One region of the Peptoniphilus hominis (ex Hitch et al. 2025) genome, then DNA from elsewhere that is predicted to be linked to it. Evidence: riboswitches for the same ligand, from Rfam matches in the RefSeq annotation. Region 1 holds a riboswitch; the other holds the start of a gene.
The links. A riboswitch is a leader RNA that binds a small molecule or an ion and turns the genes downstream of it on or off. The one in region 1 is predicted to bind FMN.

Region 1 (8,377 bases):
CGGCAAAATATTTTTTGAAGTATTTTTTTATGCCGTAGACATCAAGGGCAGTGTCCAGATAAGATTCTCGGCAGTTGGAGAGAATGTAGAGGTCATAATTCTTGGAAAGCTCTTCTAAAACTTTTATAGTGCCCTTATAAAGTTCTCCAAGCCCATTTTTTATGTTTTCATCCATTTTTTTGCCAACAAGAGCCATGACTTCTTTTTTCAAAGAGTCATCTGCACCCCTTGCAATTAGGTCGTAAGCAAAGTTTGGTTTCTCACCTAAAAATCTTGCCACATTTTTTTCTGAGAGTTCAAAGTCCTTTGCAAAGCCATGTTCTCGCAAAAATTTCACGCCAGAAGAAAAGGCAGGATAATAAATTTTAATGGTATTGTGTAGGGTGCCGTCAAAGTCAAAAATTATGGACTTAACATTTTTAAGGTCATCATTTTTATTTTGCAAATTTTTTTTTGCCAGCTTAGACACGAATTTCACCTAATAGGTTTGCCATTTCAATTGCAGCTGTGGCAGCATCAAAGCCCTTGTTGCCAGCCTTTGTGCCGGCTCTTTCAATGGCCTGTTCAATATTTTCTGTTGTGATTACACCGAAGATTATTGGCACGCCAGTTTCAAGTGATGAAGCTGCAATTCCCTTGGCAACTTCTGCTGATACAAGTTCGTAGTGAGTAGTTGCGCCACGAATAACTGCTCCAAGGGCAATTACTGCGTCATATCTTTTTGTCATGGCAAGAGATTTTGCTGCTAGGGGAATTTCAAAAGACCCTGGCACCCAAATCACTTCGATTTCCTCGTCCTTAACTCCATGCCTTTTTAGTCCGTCTATGCAGCCGTCTAGGAGTTTTGAAACTATAAACTCGTTAAATCTTGCCAAAACTATGGCGTATTTTTTTCCTTCAGATTTTAAATTAGCACTGTAAATTTTCATATTTCCTCCATTTATTTTTTTCTTAATTTTTTTCTTAATGATTTTAAAATTATTTGCTAAATTCAGATAAGATGTGGTTCATCTTTTCTGCCTTAGTCCTCAAATAAAATTCGTCGTGTTTTGTTGAGTGAATTTCAATTGGCACTCTTTCCTTTATGATCATGCCAAATTCTTGAAGAGAGTAAACCTTGTCTGGGTTATTTGTAAGAAGACGAAGTTCCTTTACTCCCAAATCTTGCAAGATTTGGGCACCAGTGGAATAGTCTCTGGCATCTTCAGGAAAGCCTAGAGCCAAGTTAGCCTCAACTGTATCCATGCCCTGGTCTTGTAGGGCATAGGCACGGATTTTATTTACAAGGCCGATGCCACGACCTTCTTGACGCATATAAAGCAAAATTCCTCTGCCTTCCTCGTCAATTTTTTTCATGGCAAGGTGAAGTTGGTTGCCACAGTCGCATCTTGATGAGCCAAAGCAGTCGCCAGTTAGACATTCAGAGTGAACTCTTGTGAGGACATCCATGCCGTCGCCAATTTCGCCTTTAACAAGGGCAATGTGGTGTTCGCCCGTAACCTTGTCGATATAAGCATGAGCCCTAAAGTCGCCAAACTTTGTTGGAAGTTTTGCCTCTGCAACTTTTTCTATGATTTTTTCATGTCTCTTTCTGTAAAGCAAAAGTTCTTCAGTTGTAGTAATTTTCATGCCCAACTTTTCTGCCAACTTAAATAAATCTTCGCCACGCATCATGTGTCCATCATCTTGCATAATTTCGCAGCAGAGTCCAACTTCTTTTAAGCCAGCAATTTTTAATAAATCAACTGTTGCTTCAGTGTGTCCTCGTCTTACAAAAATCCCATCTTTTTTTGCAACAAGAGGGAACATGTGACCAGGTCTTCTAAAGTCCTCTGGCTTTGCATCATCTTCTGCAAGTTTATTTGCAGTTAAGGCTCTTTCCCAAGCAGAAATTCCTGTAGTTGTGTCAACATGGTCAACGGAAACTGTAAAGGCAGTTTCGTGATTGTCAGTGTTGTCGGCAACCATTTGATCTAGCTTTAGTTTTTCTGCGTAAGACTTTGACATGGGCATGCAAATGAGTCCCTTGGCAAGAGATGCCATGGTGTTTAAACTTTCACCAGTGGCAAATTCTGCAGCTTGAATCATGTCGCCTTCATTTTCTCTGTCAGGTTCGTCTGTTACTATTATAATTTCGCCTTTTTTTAAGGCTTCAACAACTTCTTCGATTGTGTTAACTTTCATGTCTTCTCCTCTCGATTTTATAAATTTACTTAAAATCCATTTTCTAATAAAAAATTCTTTGTTATTTTGCTTGCTTCTTTTGTATTGACAAAATTGTAGACATAGCGGCCAATAATATCTGTCTCAATATTTATTTTTTCGCCAACTTTTTTACTTGCAAGATTGGTGTCAGCAATTGTGGTTGGAATAATTGAGACTTCAAAATAATTTTCGCCTACCTTTGATACAGTGAGGCTAATGCCATCAAGAGCAATAGATCCCTTTTCGGCAATGTATTTAAAATTATCTGAGTCAAATTTTATCCTGTAGACAATTTCGTGACCCCTCTTTAAAATATTTACGATTTCGCCAACTCCATCAACATGGCCTTGGACTATGTGACCGTCAAGTCTTTTGGATGGGCTAAGGGCTCGCTCTAGGTTTAAAGCCTGACCGACACTTAAAGTCTTAAAGTTTGTTGAATTTATAGTTTCAACCATGACTTCTGCCTTGTAATATTCATCGCCAAGCTCTGTCACAGTTAGGCAGACGCCATTTGTGGCAATGGAGTCGCCTTTCTTTGTGCCTTCCAAAACTTTTTTGCAGGAAATTTTTAAGGTGTAGAGGTCCTTTTCCTTTTTTATGTCAGCAAGTCTTCCAATTTCTTCTATTATTCCCGTAAAAATTTCAATCACACCTTCCAGTGACAAGTATGTCGTCAAATAATTTTTCACACTTCATGTCCTTTATTTTGATTGCGTCCTTTAAGGCACCTATTTCCAAATCGCCAATGGCAGGAATGCCCCTTGAGCCCAATAAAATTGGCGCCATGAAAAAATAAAACTTATCCACTAAATTATTTTTTAGCATCTCAGCGTTAAGAGTCCTTCCGCCTTCCAGTAAGATGGAGGATATGTCGTATCCACTTAATTTTTCCATTAGGTCCCTTAAATCAACCTTGCCATTTTTTTCGCCGCAGATTAAAACTTCAACATTTTTCATTTTTTTAAGTTTTTCAAGTTTTTCCTTGTCGCAATTTTTTGTTGTGGCAATTATTGCTATTGAATCCAAATCTTCTGAAAGAAGCTTTGCATCAAGGGGAATCCTAAGCCTTGAATCCGTTACAATTCTTATGGGATTGACCCTGTATTTACCGTGACGGACATTTAAAGTTGGGTTATCAGCAAGAACTGTTCCTATGCCAACCATTATTCCGTCAAGCTTTCCTCGAAGCTCATGAGAGTAAGCTCTAGAAAAATCTGATGTTATCCACTTGGACTCGCCACTTGCTGTTGCAATTTTTCCATCAAGGGACATGCCAGCCTTTAGGACAACGAAGGGTCTCTTATTTTTTACATAGGTAAAAAATCTCTCGTTTAAGTTCAAACATTCTTCTTGGCAGACACCCTCTGTTATAGAAATCCCAGCATCTTCCAAAATTTTTATGCCACCGCCAGAAACTTTAGGGAAGGGGTCAGTGGTTCCAATTACAACTCTTGATATGCCTTCTTCCACAATTCGATTGGCACAGGGTGGAGTCTTGCCAAAGTGAGAGCAAGGCTCTAAGTTTACATAGAGACTTGCACCCTTAAGGTCATTGCCGCGACTTTTTGCATCTTCAATGGCATTTACCTCAGCGTGGTTTTCGCCAAACTTTAAGTGGGCGCCCTCGCCAATTATTTCTTCATCTTTTACAATAACGCAGCCCACTAGGGGATTAGTCTTTGTGTGACCAATACCCTTTTCTGCAAGTTCTAGGGCTCGAAGCATATAAAAGCTGTCGTTAAAATTTTCTACATACATTAAATCACCTATAAAAAAAGAGCCCAGGCAGGGCTCAAAAATTTAAATTTATCTTCTTTCATCCAGACTTTACTGTCGGTATTGGAATTGCACCAATTCAGCTTGCGCTCGCGGACTTTACCGCCGGTGAGGAATTGCACCTCGCCCTGAAGAATTTTATTTACTTATAAGTTTATGATATCACTAGATTATAAATTGTCAAGAAAAGAAAAATCATTTTCCCGACTTGTGGCTCTTAATAATTTTTAAGACATCACTTAAGACTTGGTCCATTTCTCTGTCGCTGTCGATGATATAATCTGCATAAGAGTCTAAATTTTCTAGGACAGAAAGTCTTTTTTCTATGACGCTTTCATCTTCAGCCCTCTTAATCATTCTCTTTTTTAAAACTTCCTTGGAGCATTTTAAATAAATTGAGAGGGAATTTTTAAATTCCTTTTTTATGGCAAGGACGCCCTCTTTATCCACTATAATAACGCAGTCTCTTTTGTCATTATTATTTAATTCAAGATCTTCTTTTAAAGTTGAATAATAATTTCCTGCATAGCAAGTGGAGCCAATAAATAAATTTTCCTCTTCCATTTTTTTAAAGTCAGAAATATTTATAAAATTGTAATCAAGACCGTCAACTTCCTTGGGACGAGGAGGTCTCGTTGTGTAAGTTATTATTTTATTTAAACCCTCTTTTGCAAGTTCATCCCTTAGTGTGCTCTTGCCAGAACCAGAGTGTCCAAGTATTAAGTAAATCATAGCCTCTCCTTTAAATTTATTATTACAAGTATAACACATATATCAAATTACTTTACAAATTTTAATTTTTGAAGTAATATAAAAAAGATAAAATATTAGATGGAGGTCAAGATGAAACATTTAATAGAGCCACTAGATTTTACAACTGAAGAATACGAAGAAATTTTTAGTCTGGTTGATGACATTATCGCAAATCCTATTCACTATTCTCATTTTTGCGACAATAATTTATTGGCCAGTCTTTTTTTTGAACCATCAACAAGAACAAGGCTTTCCTTTGAGACGGCTATGCTAAGACTTGGAGGAAGGGTAATTGGTTTTTCTGATGCAGGAGTTAGCTCCTCAACAAAGGGCGAGACTCTTTTAGATACAATTAGGGTAATAGAAAATTACGCAGACATTTGTGCCATGCGTCACCCCAAGGAAGGTGCAGCCCTTCTTGCATCAAAGGTGGTTACTAAGATGCCAATAATAAATGCAGGAGACGGAGGACACTTTCACCCAACACAAACTCTTGCCGACTTAATAACAATTAGGCACTACAAAAAATCCTTTGACAACTTGACTGTTGGACTTTGCGGTGATTTAAAATTTGGAAGGACTATTCACTCCCTAGTGAGGGCCCTAAACCGCTACAAAAATGTAAAATTTGTATTTATTTCCCCTGAAGAATTAAAGATGCCAGAGCCCTTTAAAAACTTCATTGACAAGGAAAATTACACTGAGACCAGAGACCTCATGAGCGCCATAAGTGACTTAGACATACTTTATATGTCAAGAGTTCAAAAGGAAAGATTTGTATCATCTGACGAGTATGAAAGATTAAAGGACTACTACATTTTAACAGAAGAAAAATTAAAATTAGCCAAGGATGACATGTATATACTTCATCCACTTCCAAGAGTAAATGAAATTGCACCAGAAGTGGACAAGGACCCTCGTGCAGTTTATTTTGAACAGACAAAGTTTGGCATGTATGGCAGAATGGCACTTATTATAAAACTTTTGGAGGCTAACAAATGATAAATGTTTCAAAAATAAAAAAAGGAATTGTCCTAGACCACATCGAGGCAGGTCGTGCTCATGTCCTTTATAAGGCACTGGAGCTGGAAAAAGTTACTGACGCAGTTGTTCTTATGCAAAATATTTTTTCTACTTCCATGGGCAAAAAAGATTTAATAAAAATAGAAACGGACTACAATTTAGACTTCACAGTCTTGGGACTAATTGCTCCACATACAACAGTGAACTTTATAGAAGATGGGGAGAGAGTGAAAAAAATTCGCATGGAACTTCCTGAAGTAGTTGAAGGTGTATTGGAGTGCAAAAACCCTAGATGTATAACAAATAGCGAAAGGGAAATTTCAGGTCACAAATTTTATCTCTACGACAGAGACAAAAAGGAATATAAGTGCGAATACTGCGACACAGTTACCACTTATGGAGAGTAAAATGGCAAAGATTTTAGAAAATATTGATGTATGCAAAGATTATTTTATACTTAGAACGGATTTTAAGACAAAGATTTATCCAGGGCAATTTTTTATGCTAAGGGCTTGGGAAAATTATCCAACACTTTCAAGACCAATTTCAGTTTATGATGTAACAGAGGGTGTAGACTTCTTAGTAGAAAAAAGAGGAATAGGCACAGAAATTCTTGAAAAATTAGAAGCTGGCGATGACATAAAACTTTACGGTCCCTTTGGAAATACTTTTTACGCCAATGTAGACGAAGTTGCCCTAGTTGGAGGTGGAGTTGGTGTGGCACCCTTCCACTATTTAATTAAGGAAATTCAAAAGTTAAAGCCTGAGTCAAAAATCACCCTCTACATAGGGGAGAGGGAAGAGCTTGAACTTGAAAAGGCCTTTAAAGATGTAAAGTGCCATATAAAAATAAAAAAAGGCGGCTTTATTACAGACATAATTGATTTTGAAAAGCATGAGCTCATTTATGCCTGTGGACCAGAAATTATGATGAAAAAAGTTGTGGAACTTGCAAAGGCTCGTGACATAAAAACCTATGTGTCTCTTGAAAAGAGAATGGGCTGCGGCGTGGGAGCTTGCCTATCTTGCTCCTGCGATACAAGGGGCGGCAGAAAGAGATCTTGCAAGGAAGGACCAATTTTTAAGGGGAGTGATTTAATTGACTTCTAGGACTGAAATAGATTTAGCAGGCATAAAATTAAAAAATCCAATAATTATGGCAAGTGGAACCTATGGCTATGGCGAAGAATTTAAAAACTTCTACGACCCAAAAATTCTAGGGGGAATTTCTTCCAAGGGAATTACTAGGCATCCAAAAAAGGGAAATGAAGGCATAAGGATTTGGGAGACGCCATCAGGAATATTAAATTCCATTGGACTTGAAAATCCAGGCGTGGAAGAATTTGTAAAAGAAAAAATCTTTTCAATGCAAGACCTTGGCACAGAAATTTTTGTAAATCTTGGAGGCAATACCATTGAAGAATATGTTGAATCCACAAAAATTTTAAATGACTATGACTTTGCAGCCATTGAATTAAATATATCCTGCCCCAATGTAAAGGAAGGGGGCATGGCTTTTGGCATGGACAAGGACTCTGCAGCAAGAGTTGTTCGTGAGGTCATGAAAGTTACAAATAAAAAAGTTTTTGTAAAGCTTTCTCCCAACGCAGGGGATATTGTGGGCATAGCCAAGGCAGTTGAAGCTGAAGGCGCCACAGGACTTTCACTAATAAACACAATTCTCGGAATGGCTATTGACTTTGACAGAGAAGAAATTGTCTTTAACAACACCTACGCAGGACTTTCTGGACCAGCAGTAAAGCCAATTGCTCTAAGGATTCTCCATCAAGTGGCAAAAGCAGTTGACATACCAATAATCGGCATGGGAGGCATTACGTCTTATAAGGATGTCCTTGAATTTTTAATGGCAGGTGCCACTGCAGTTGAAGTTGGAACCTATAATTTTATGAATCCCAAGGCAGGAGCAGAAATCATCTCTGACCTTGAAAAGTATTTAGAAGAAAAGAATAAAAATATAAAGGACTATATTAAAAAATTAGTATAAAATATTTAAGACTTTCTAGCGTTTAGAAAGTCTTTTTTTGTGGTAATAATTTAGTACACTAAAAGGAGGTACCAATATGTTTGATTTATACAAGGATATATACGATGCCCAAATGAATTTACTAAAGTCTTTTAATCAGGGAACAGAAAAGAATGAAAAAGAAAATTTAAGCTTAGAAGATTATTTCAGAGAAATGGCAAGAATAAATGAAAAAATGGTGGGAAATATTTATGAAATGCCAAAAAATTATATGGATACAATGAGTAAATACTCTCCTTTCCAAGGGGATTATGGCGAAAAAATGAATGGACTCTTTGAAGTAAACCCTTACTTTGAAAATTTTATGAATTTTCAAAAATTTTTTGCAGACAATTTAAAGGAGCCTAATAAAGTTTATGGCGACTTTATGAATAATTTTAAAAATTATTTTCCAATGCTAAGTGCCAATGGAAAGTTTGTAGAAGATTACAGTATTGCTGCCAAGGACCTCTTTAACTCTTACAAAAAATATCAAGAAAACTACATGAATATTTTTATGCCAGAACAAGTGAGAGACAAGGCAAAGGAAATTTTAGACTTTAACCAAAAAGTTTTTGGCAATTTTAACTTCAT
Region 2 (5,430 bases), on a different contig from region 1:
TTGTTGTTAAAACTTCATGCGGGAATGGCGGAATTGGCAGACGCGCTAGACTTAGGATCTAGTTCCAACGGAGTGGGGGTTCAAGTCCTCTTTCCCGCACCAACAATAGGCACACAAGTTAGCTTGTGTGTTTTTTTGTGTCCTTTTTTAAGATAGCTGACAAAAACTATTTAGAGAAATTTTATAGAAAATAATAACAAATAAAATTCATGCCTGCACCAAAATATTTACAATTAAATTACATTTGCAAGAATCCGAGAAATTCTCTTTTTTAAAAATTTCTATAGAGTATAATGTAAAGTATTGGAGGAATTATGAAGAAGACTTTTAAAATATTTTTTGCATTTATACTTATAATTTTAATTTTCATATATATAACGGGACTTTATTTCTTTAGAGATAGGTTTATGCCAAGGACCTATGTCAACGGCCACGACTTTGGACTGACAAAAATTTCCGAATTTGAAAAAAATTACGAAGAACTTTCCAAAAATTTCCAATTGGACATCCTTGCCAAGGACAAAAAAAATAATGACAAGATTACAGCAGAAGAAATAAAATTTGAAGAAAAAATTGGCAGCGGCTTTGTGGATCAGACTCCACTTTACTGGCCCTTTGCATCTCTAGTGGACAAGCACTACCAGCTTGACACAATTTTAAAATACGACGACCAGGCTCTCACAAATAGACTAAATAGCCTAAAGGCAGTGCAAAACCAGTCCATTCATTCAACTGATGCCAAGATTATCTACGACAAGGGCGACTTTAAAGTAGAAAAAGAAGTTTATGGCGATTTTATAAAGCGAGATGAACTTAGACAAGCAGTCTTAGGTCATTTTGCCGACAAAAAAGAAAAATTAAACCTTGAAGAAGAAGGCCTTTATATAGAGCCAAATATCAGGGCAGATTCTGATTACATCAAAAATCAACTGGAATCCTACAAGACTCTTTACGATAAAAAAATCACAATCGACTTTGACGATAGAAAAGAAGAAGTGACAGGTCAGGGCATAATCGCCATGTATTCCAAGGCTGATGACGGAAGCCTCGTCATTGACGAAGAAAAGGTGACAAAGTTCGTGGAAAAACTTGCAGCAAAGTACGACACCTTTAGGACATCAAGAATATTTAACGCCACAGGCATTGGGACAGTAAAAGTTGACGGCGGCATCTACGGTTGGATCACCGATAGACAAAAGACAAAGGACGAAATAATCGCTGCACTAAAAAGAGATGAGCCAGTTACCATAAAGCCAATTTACAGGCAAGATGCAGTGTCAAGGACAGTGGACGATGTGGGCAACACCTACATTGAGGTGGACCTTGCAAGGCAAAAACTTTGGTACTACAACAAGGGCAATTTGGAAATTGAGACGGACATAGTATCAGGCAACCCAACCCTTGGCAACGGAACACCAACGGGCACAGACAGAATCTGGTCTCGCGAGAGAAATAGGTACCTCACAGGCGAAACCTACCGCTCAAAAGTTTCCTATTGGCTCCCTATTAATTGGTCAGGCGTGGGACTTCACGATGCCGATTGGAGATCAACTTTTGGTGGAAAAATTTACCTAAGTGGCGGCTCTCACGGCTGCGTAAATATACCGCCAGCAGTGATGAAAAACCTCTACCCAAAAACCTTTAACGGCATGCCAGTAATAGTCTATGACTCAACAAGGCAAAAAATAGCATCACCAGCCCCAGCACCAACACCACCAGCTGCACCAGCCCAACCATCACCAGCAGGGCAACAATAAAAACAATAAAAAAAATCGACCATGAGTAAAAAACTCAGCAAATGGTCGATTTTTTCTTAAAATTTTTATAAAAAACTAATCGAGAAAAAGCTCTTGATAAACAAATAACTTAGCAACAATACCCAACTTGTTGATGTGTTATAAGGAGAACACCTTCAGCTATAACCGTAGACTAATGTGAGTGCATAAAATAAGCAAAAAAATCGGTTATGCGTTAAAAATTTTCAACTGTTTGAGTTCGAAGAACGAGTTTTGAAAATTTAGCATGACCGATTTTTTTGGACTTTCAGCGCGTGGGGTTCAAAGGGGGTGGTTTAAGGAGGGGGAAAAGGGGCCTCGCAATGCCCCTTAACCCCCTCCTTAAAAATATATTAGAAATAAAAACTCCATATTAAAAAAATTTTATAAAGAAAGGATTTTTTTATTTGTTCTTAAAGCGAAGCTTCATCAATACACTACAATTCAACTATAATAAAACTTGCAAAACCCACCACAAGTGTTATAATAAAAGCAAGAAATAAATAAAAATTTAAATCTTCAGGGAAGGGTGCAAGTCCCAACCGGCGGTAAAGTCCGCGAGCGCAAGCCGAATTGGTGAGATTCCAATACCGACAGTAAAGTCTGGATGAGAGAATGATTTAAAACTTTCATGCCCCGAAGGTTCGGGGTTTTTTTATGCCCCAACAGGAGGTAAAATGAATAAAGTAAACACAAGCACCATGATAAGAACAAAAGACATGACAAAAGTAGCCATGCTATCAGTAATTGGCTTCGTATTAATGTACTTCCAATTGCCACTAACCTTTGTAGCACCACCCTTTATGAAGCTGGACATATCAGACTTGCCAGTCCTCATGGGCGCCTTCACAATGGGACCAGTCTATGGCATCATAATAGCAGCCCTAAAAAACCTTATGCACATAATCTTTAAGGGCACAATGACAGCAGGCGTTGGCGAACTATCAAACTTCATCATATCAAGTACCTTTGCTCTAGTGTCAAGCTACATCTATAGAAAACATAGAACTTACAAGGGAGCAGTCCTTGCAATGACAGTAGGCGTACTAGCAATGACAATCCTTGCCATGGCATCAAACTACTTCGTGGTATTTCCACTTTACGGCAAAGTAATGCCAATGGATGCAATAATAGCCATGGGATCTGCCATCACACCAAAAATCACAGGACTTTTCACTATGATGATCTATTCAGTCCTACCCTTTAACCTAATAAAAGGCTTCACAACATCAGCAGTGATGATGCTAGTCTACAAAAAAATTAGCCCACTATTTAAAAACTAAAAGTGTAGAAAACTAAAGGAAAATAAAAGCAAAAACAAAAATAAAATCAAAGCAGGCTGTCAAAAGGCAGCTTGTTTTTTTGTCCCATAAAAAATTTAAAAATAACATTTAAACTTTTATTTAATGTGATAAAATACTAGTAATAAATTTAAAGGAGGCAGATTATGAAAAAATTTGCAGTAGTATTATTAGCTCTTTTAATCTTTACAAGTCCTATAACAGCCCTAGCTAACAGCAATGAAGGCAAAGAAGAAAACAAAGCTAAAGTATCAAAATTAGAATCAGACGAAAGAATGGCTAAGACATCAGGAGAAAAAGTTAGATTTGACGGAAAAGACATAAAAATAAATTCTTACCTAATTAATAGGTCTAACTATGTAAGAATTAGAGATGCAGCAGCTCTTCTCAAAGACACACCAGCAAAATTTATGGTATCTTACGACAATGAAAGCCAAAAAGTAATCATAACAAAGGGCCAAAATCAAAAAGAAGACTTTACTTACGTTGAAAAAAGAGAAGAAGAAAAAATAGCAAAAACAAACAAACAAAAAATAGTGGACAGCCAAGGAAAGGACATAGAACTCAATGGATATTTCATAGACGGATACAACTATTTCCGCCTAAGAGACCTAGCAAAAATCTTGGACTTTGGAGTAGCTTATGACTTCAAAACACAAACAGTTTTATTAGATTCAAAAGATGCAAAAATAGAAGACATATATGAAGAAGGTTACTTCACAGCACCAATAAACAAAATAAAAACAAAAGCAGGAGAAGAAGACATAAGATTTCTAATCTATGGCTTTGAAGAATGTCCTTACTGCCAAAAATTAAAAGCATACTTAGATAATAAAGGAATCAAATATATAGCAAGAGACATTAGAGATAGCGAAGGCAAAAAAGACGAAATCTTTGAAAAATACTATAAAGACATGACAGAATACAATGACAGAGTTTACTATCCAACGCACATAATGACACTTGAAAAAGATGGAAAGAGCATAGACAAATGCGTTGTTGGCTTCGAAGAAAAACAATACGATGAAATATTTAAACAAATAGAAGAAAACACTTACTTTGTAGAAAACAAATAAACAAAATCAAAGCAGGCTGTCAAAAGGCAGCTTGTTTTTTTGTCCCCATATAATATAATTTAATCAAAAGACAATTTGCAGTATAAAAGAATTAACAAAAGACAAAGAGAGGTAAAAAATGAAAATCTTATGTGCAGGACCAACATCAATTGACGACGAAGTAATGGCATTAATGGGAAAAACTCTCACAAACCCAGACATCGATCCAGAATACGAAAAAATACATAGAAGAGTGGAGAAAAAAATCTCCAAACTCCTAAAGACGGAAGCAACAACTATCCTCATGCTTGGCGAAGGCATGATTGGACTAGAAGCAGCAATCATAAACCTAGTGGAAGCGGGGGACAGAGTCCTCGTACTTAATAACGGAGTTTTCGGCGCAGGCTTTGCCGACTTCGTAAAATACTACGACGGCGAGCCACTAATCTTCGAAGACGACTTCAGACGCGGCTTCGACCTAGAAAAACTAAAAGCCTTCCTAGAAAAAGACCACGACTTTAAAGTAGCAACTATGGTCCACTGCGAGACACCATCAGGCATCACTAACGATGTAAAAAGCATCTGCAACTTGCTTAACTCCTATGGCATCCTCACAGTAGTGGACACAGTATCAGGCATGGGCGGAGAAGAATTTGATTTTGACGATTACAAAGTTGACATAGCCCTTGGCGGCAGCCAAAAATGTATTTCAGCACCAACAGGACTAACCATGGTTACAATATCAGACGGGGCAAAAGAAGCCATAGCCAACAGGAAAAAACCAGTTCCATCATATTATATGAACTTCCTAAACTACTACGACTACTCCGACGGCTTTGCCTTCCCATACACAATGAACGAGAACTTGACCTATGCCCTAGACCTTGCCCTAGACAAACTCTTTGCCAAGGATTCCATTGCCCTTCACAAAAAATACGCAGAAGTAACAAGACAAATCTTCGAAGAAGCAGGCTTCGAACTTTACGCCAAGGACTCCAGATCCAACACCCTAACAGCAGTCATGGTGCCAGAAGGCTTCATAGCAGATGACATCCTTACAGCCCTAAAAAAGAAAGGCATATTAATATCCAAGGGTGCAGGCAACATCTTCGAGAAAGTATTTAGAATAGGCCACATGGGCAACAACATATCCTACGAAAACTTTTTAGAATTATATGAAAAGTTGGACGAAGTATTTGAAGAGTTGGGAATAGAAACTAAAATTTCCTTAAAAGAAAGATTTGTAGAACTCATGAAGTGAGAAAATTGCATTTGAAAAGCAAAAAACTTTTTAACTGA

Region 2: linked by a shared signal. The riboswitch ahead of WMO19_RS02785 (ECF transporter S component) and the one ahead of ribD (bifunctional diaminohydroxyphosphoribosylaminopyrimidine deaminase/5-amino-6-(5-phosphoribosylamino)uracil reductase RibD) in region 1 are both predicted to bind FMN.

What each region holds. Positions count from the first base shown of each region.
Region 1 covers NZ_JBBMFO010000042.1:768-9,144, reverse strand. The annotation lists gene WMO19_RS09245 (HAD family hydrolase) at 1-469, opposite strand, end outside; gene ribH (6,7-dimethyl-8-ribityllumazine synthase) at 462-929, opposite strand; gene WMO19_RS09235 (bifunctional 3,4-dihydroxy-2-butanone-4-phosphate synthase/GTP cyclohydrolase II) at 979-2,184, opposite strand; gene WMO19_RS09230 (riboflavin synthase) at 2,214-2,858, opposite strand; gene ribD (bifunctional diaminohydroxyphosphoribosylaminopyrimidine deaminase/5-amino-6-(5-phosphoribosylamino)uracil reductase RibD) at 2,851-3,966, opposite strand; FMN riboswitch at 4,013-4,124, opposite strand; gene WMO19_RS09220 (guanylate kinase) at 4,180-4,716, opposite strand; gene pyrB (aspartate carbamoyltransferase) at 4,828-5,739, shown strand; gene WMO19_RS09210 (aspartate carbamoyltransferase regulatory subunit) at 5,736-6,167, shown strand; gene WMO19_RS09205 (dihydroorotate dehydrogenase electron transfer subunit) at 6,169-6,870, shown strand; gene WMO19_RS09200 (dihydroorotate dehydrogenase) at 6,860-7,765, shown strand; gene WMO19_RS09195 (hypothetical protein) at 7,842-8,377, shown strand, end outside.
Region 2 covers NZ_JBBMFO010000004.1:56,767-62,196, reverse strand. The annotation lists tRNA gene WMO19_RS02795 (tRNA-Leu) at 19-102, shown strand; gene WMO19_RS02790 (L,D-transpeptidase family protein) at 315-1,757, shown strand; FMN riboswitch at 2,287-2,399, shown strand; gene WMO19_RS02785 (ECF transporter S component) at 2,453-3,058, shown strand; gene WMO19_RS02780 (glutaredoxin domain-containing protein) at 3,223-4,152, shown strand; gene WMO19_RS02775 (pyridoxal-phosphate-dependent aminotransferase family protein) at 4,271-5,392, shown strand.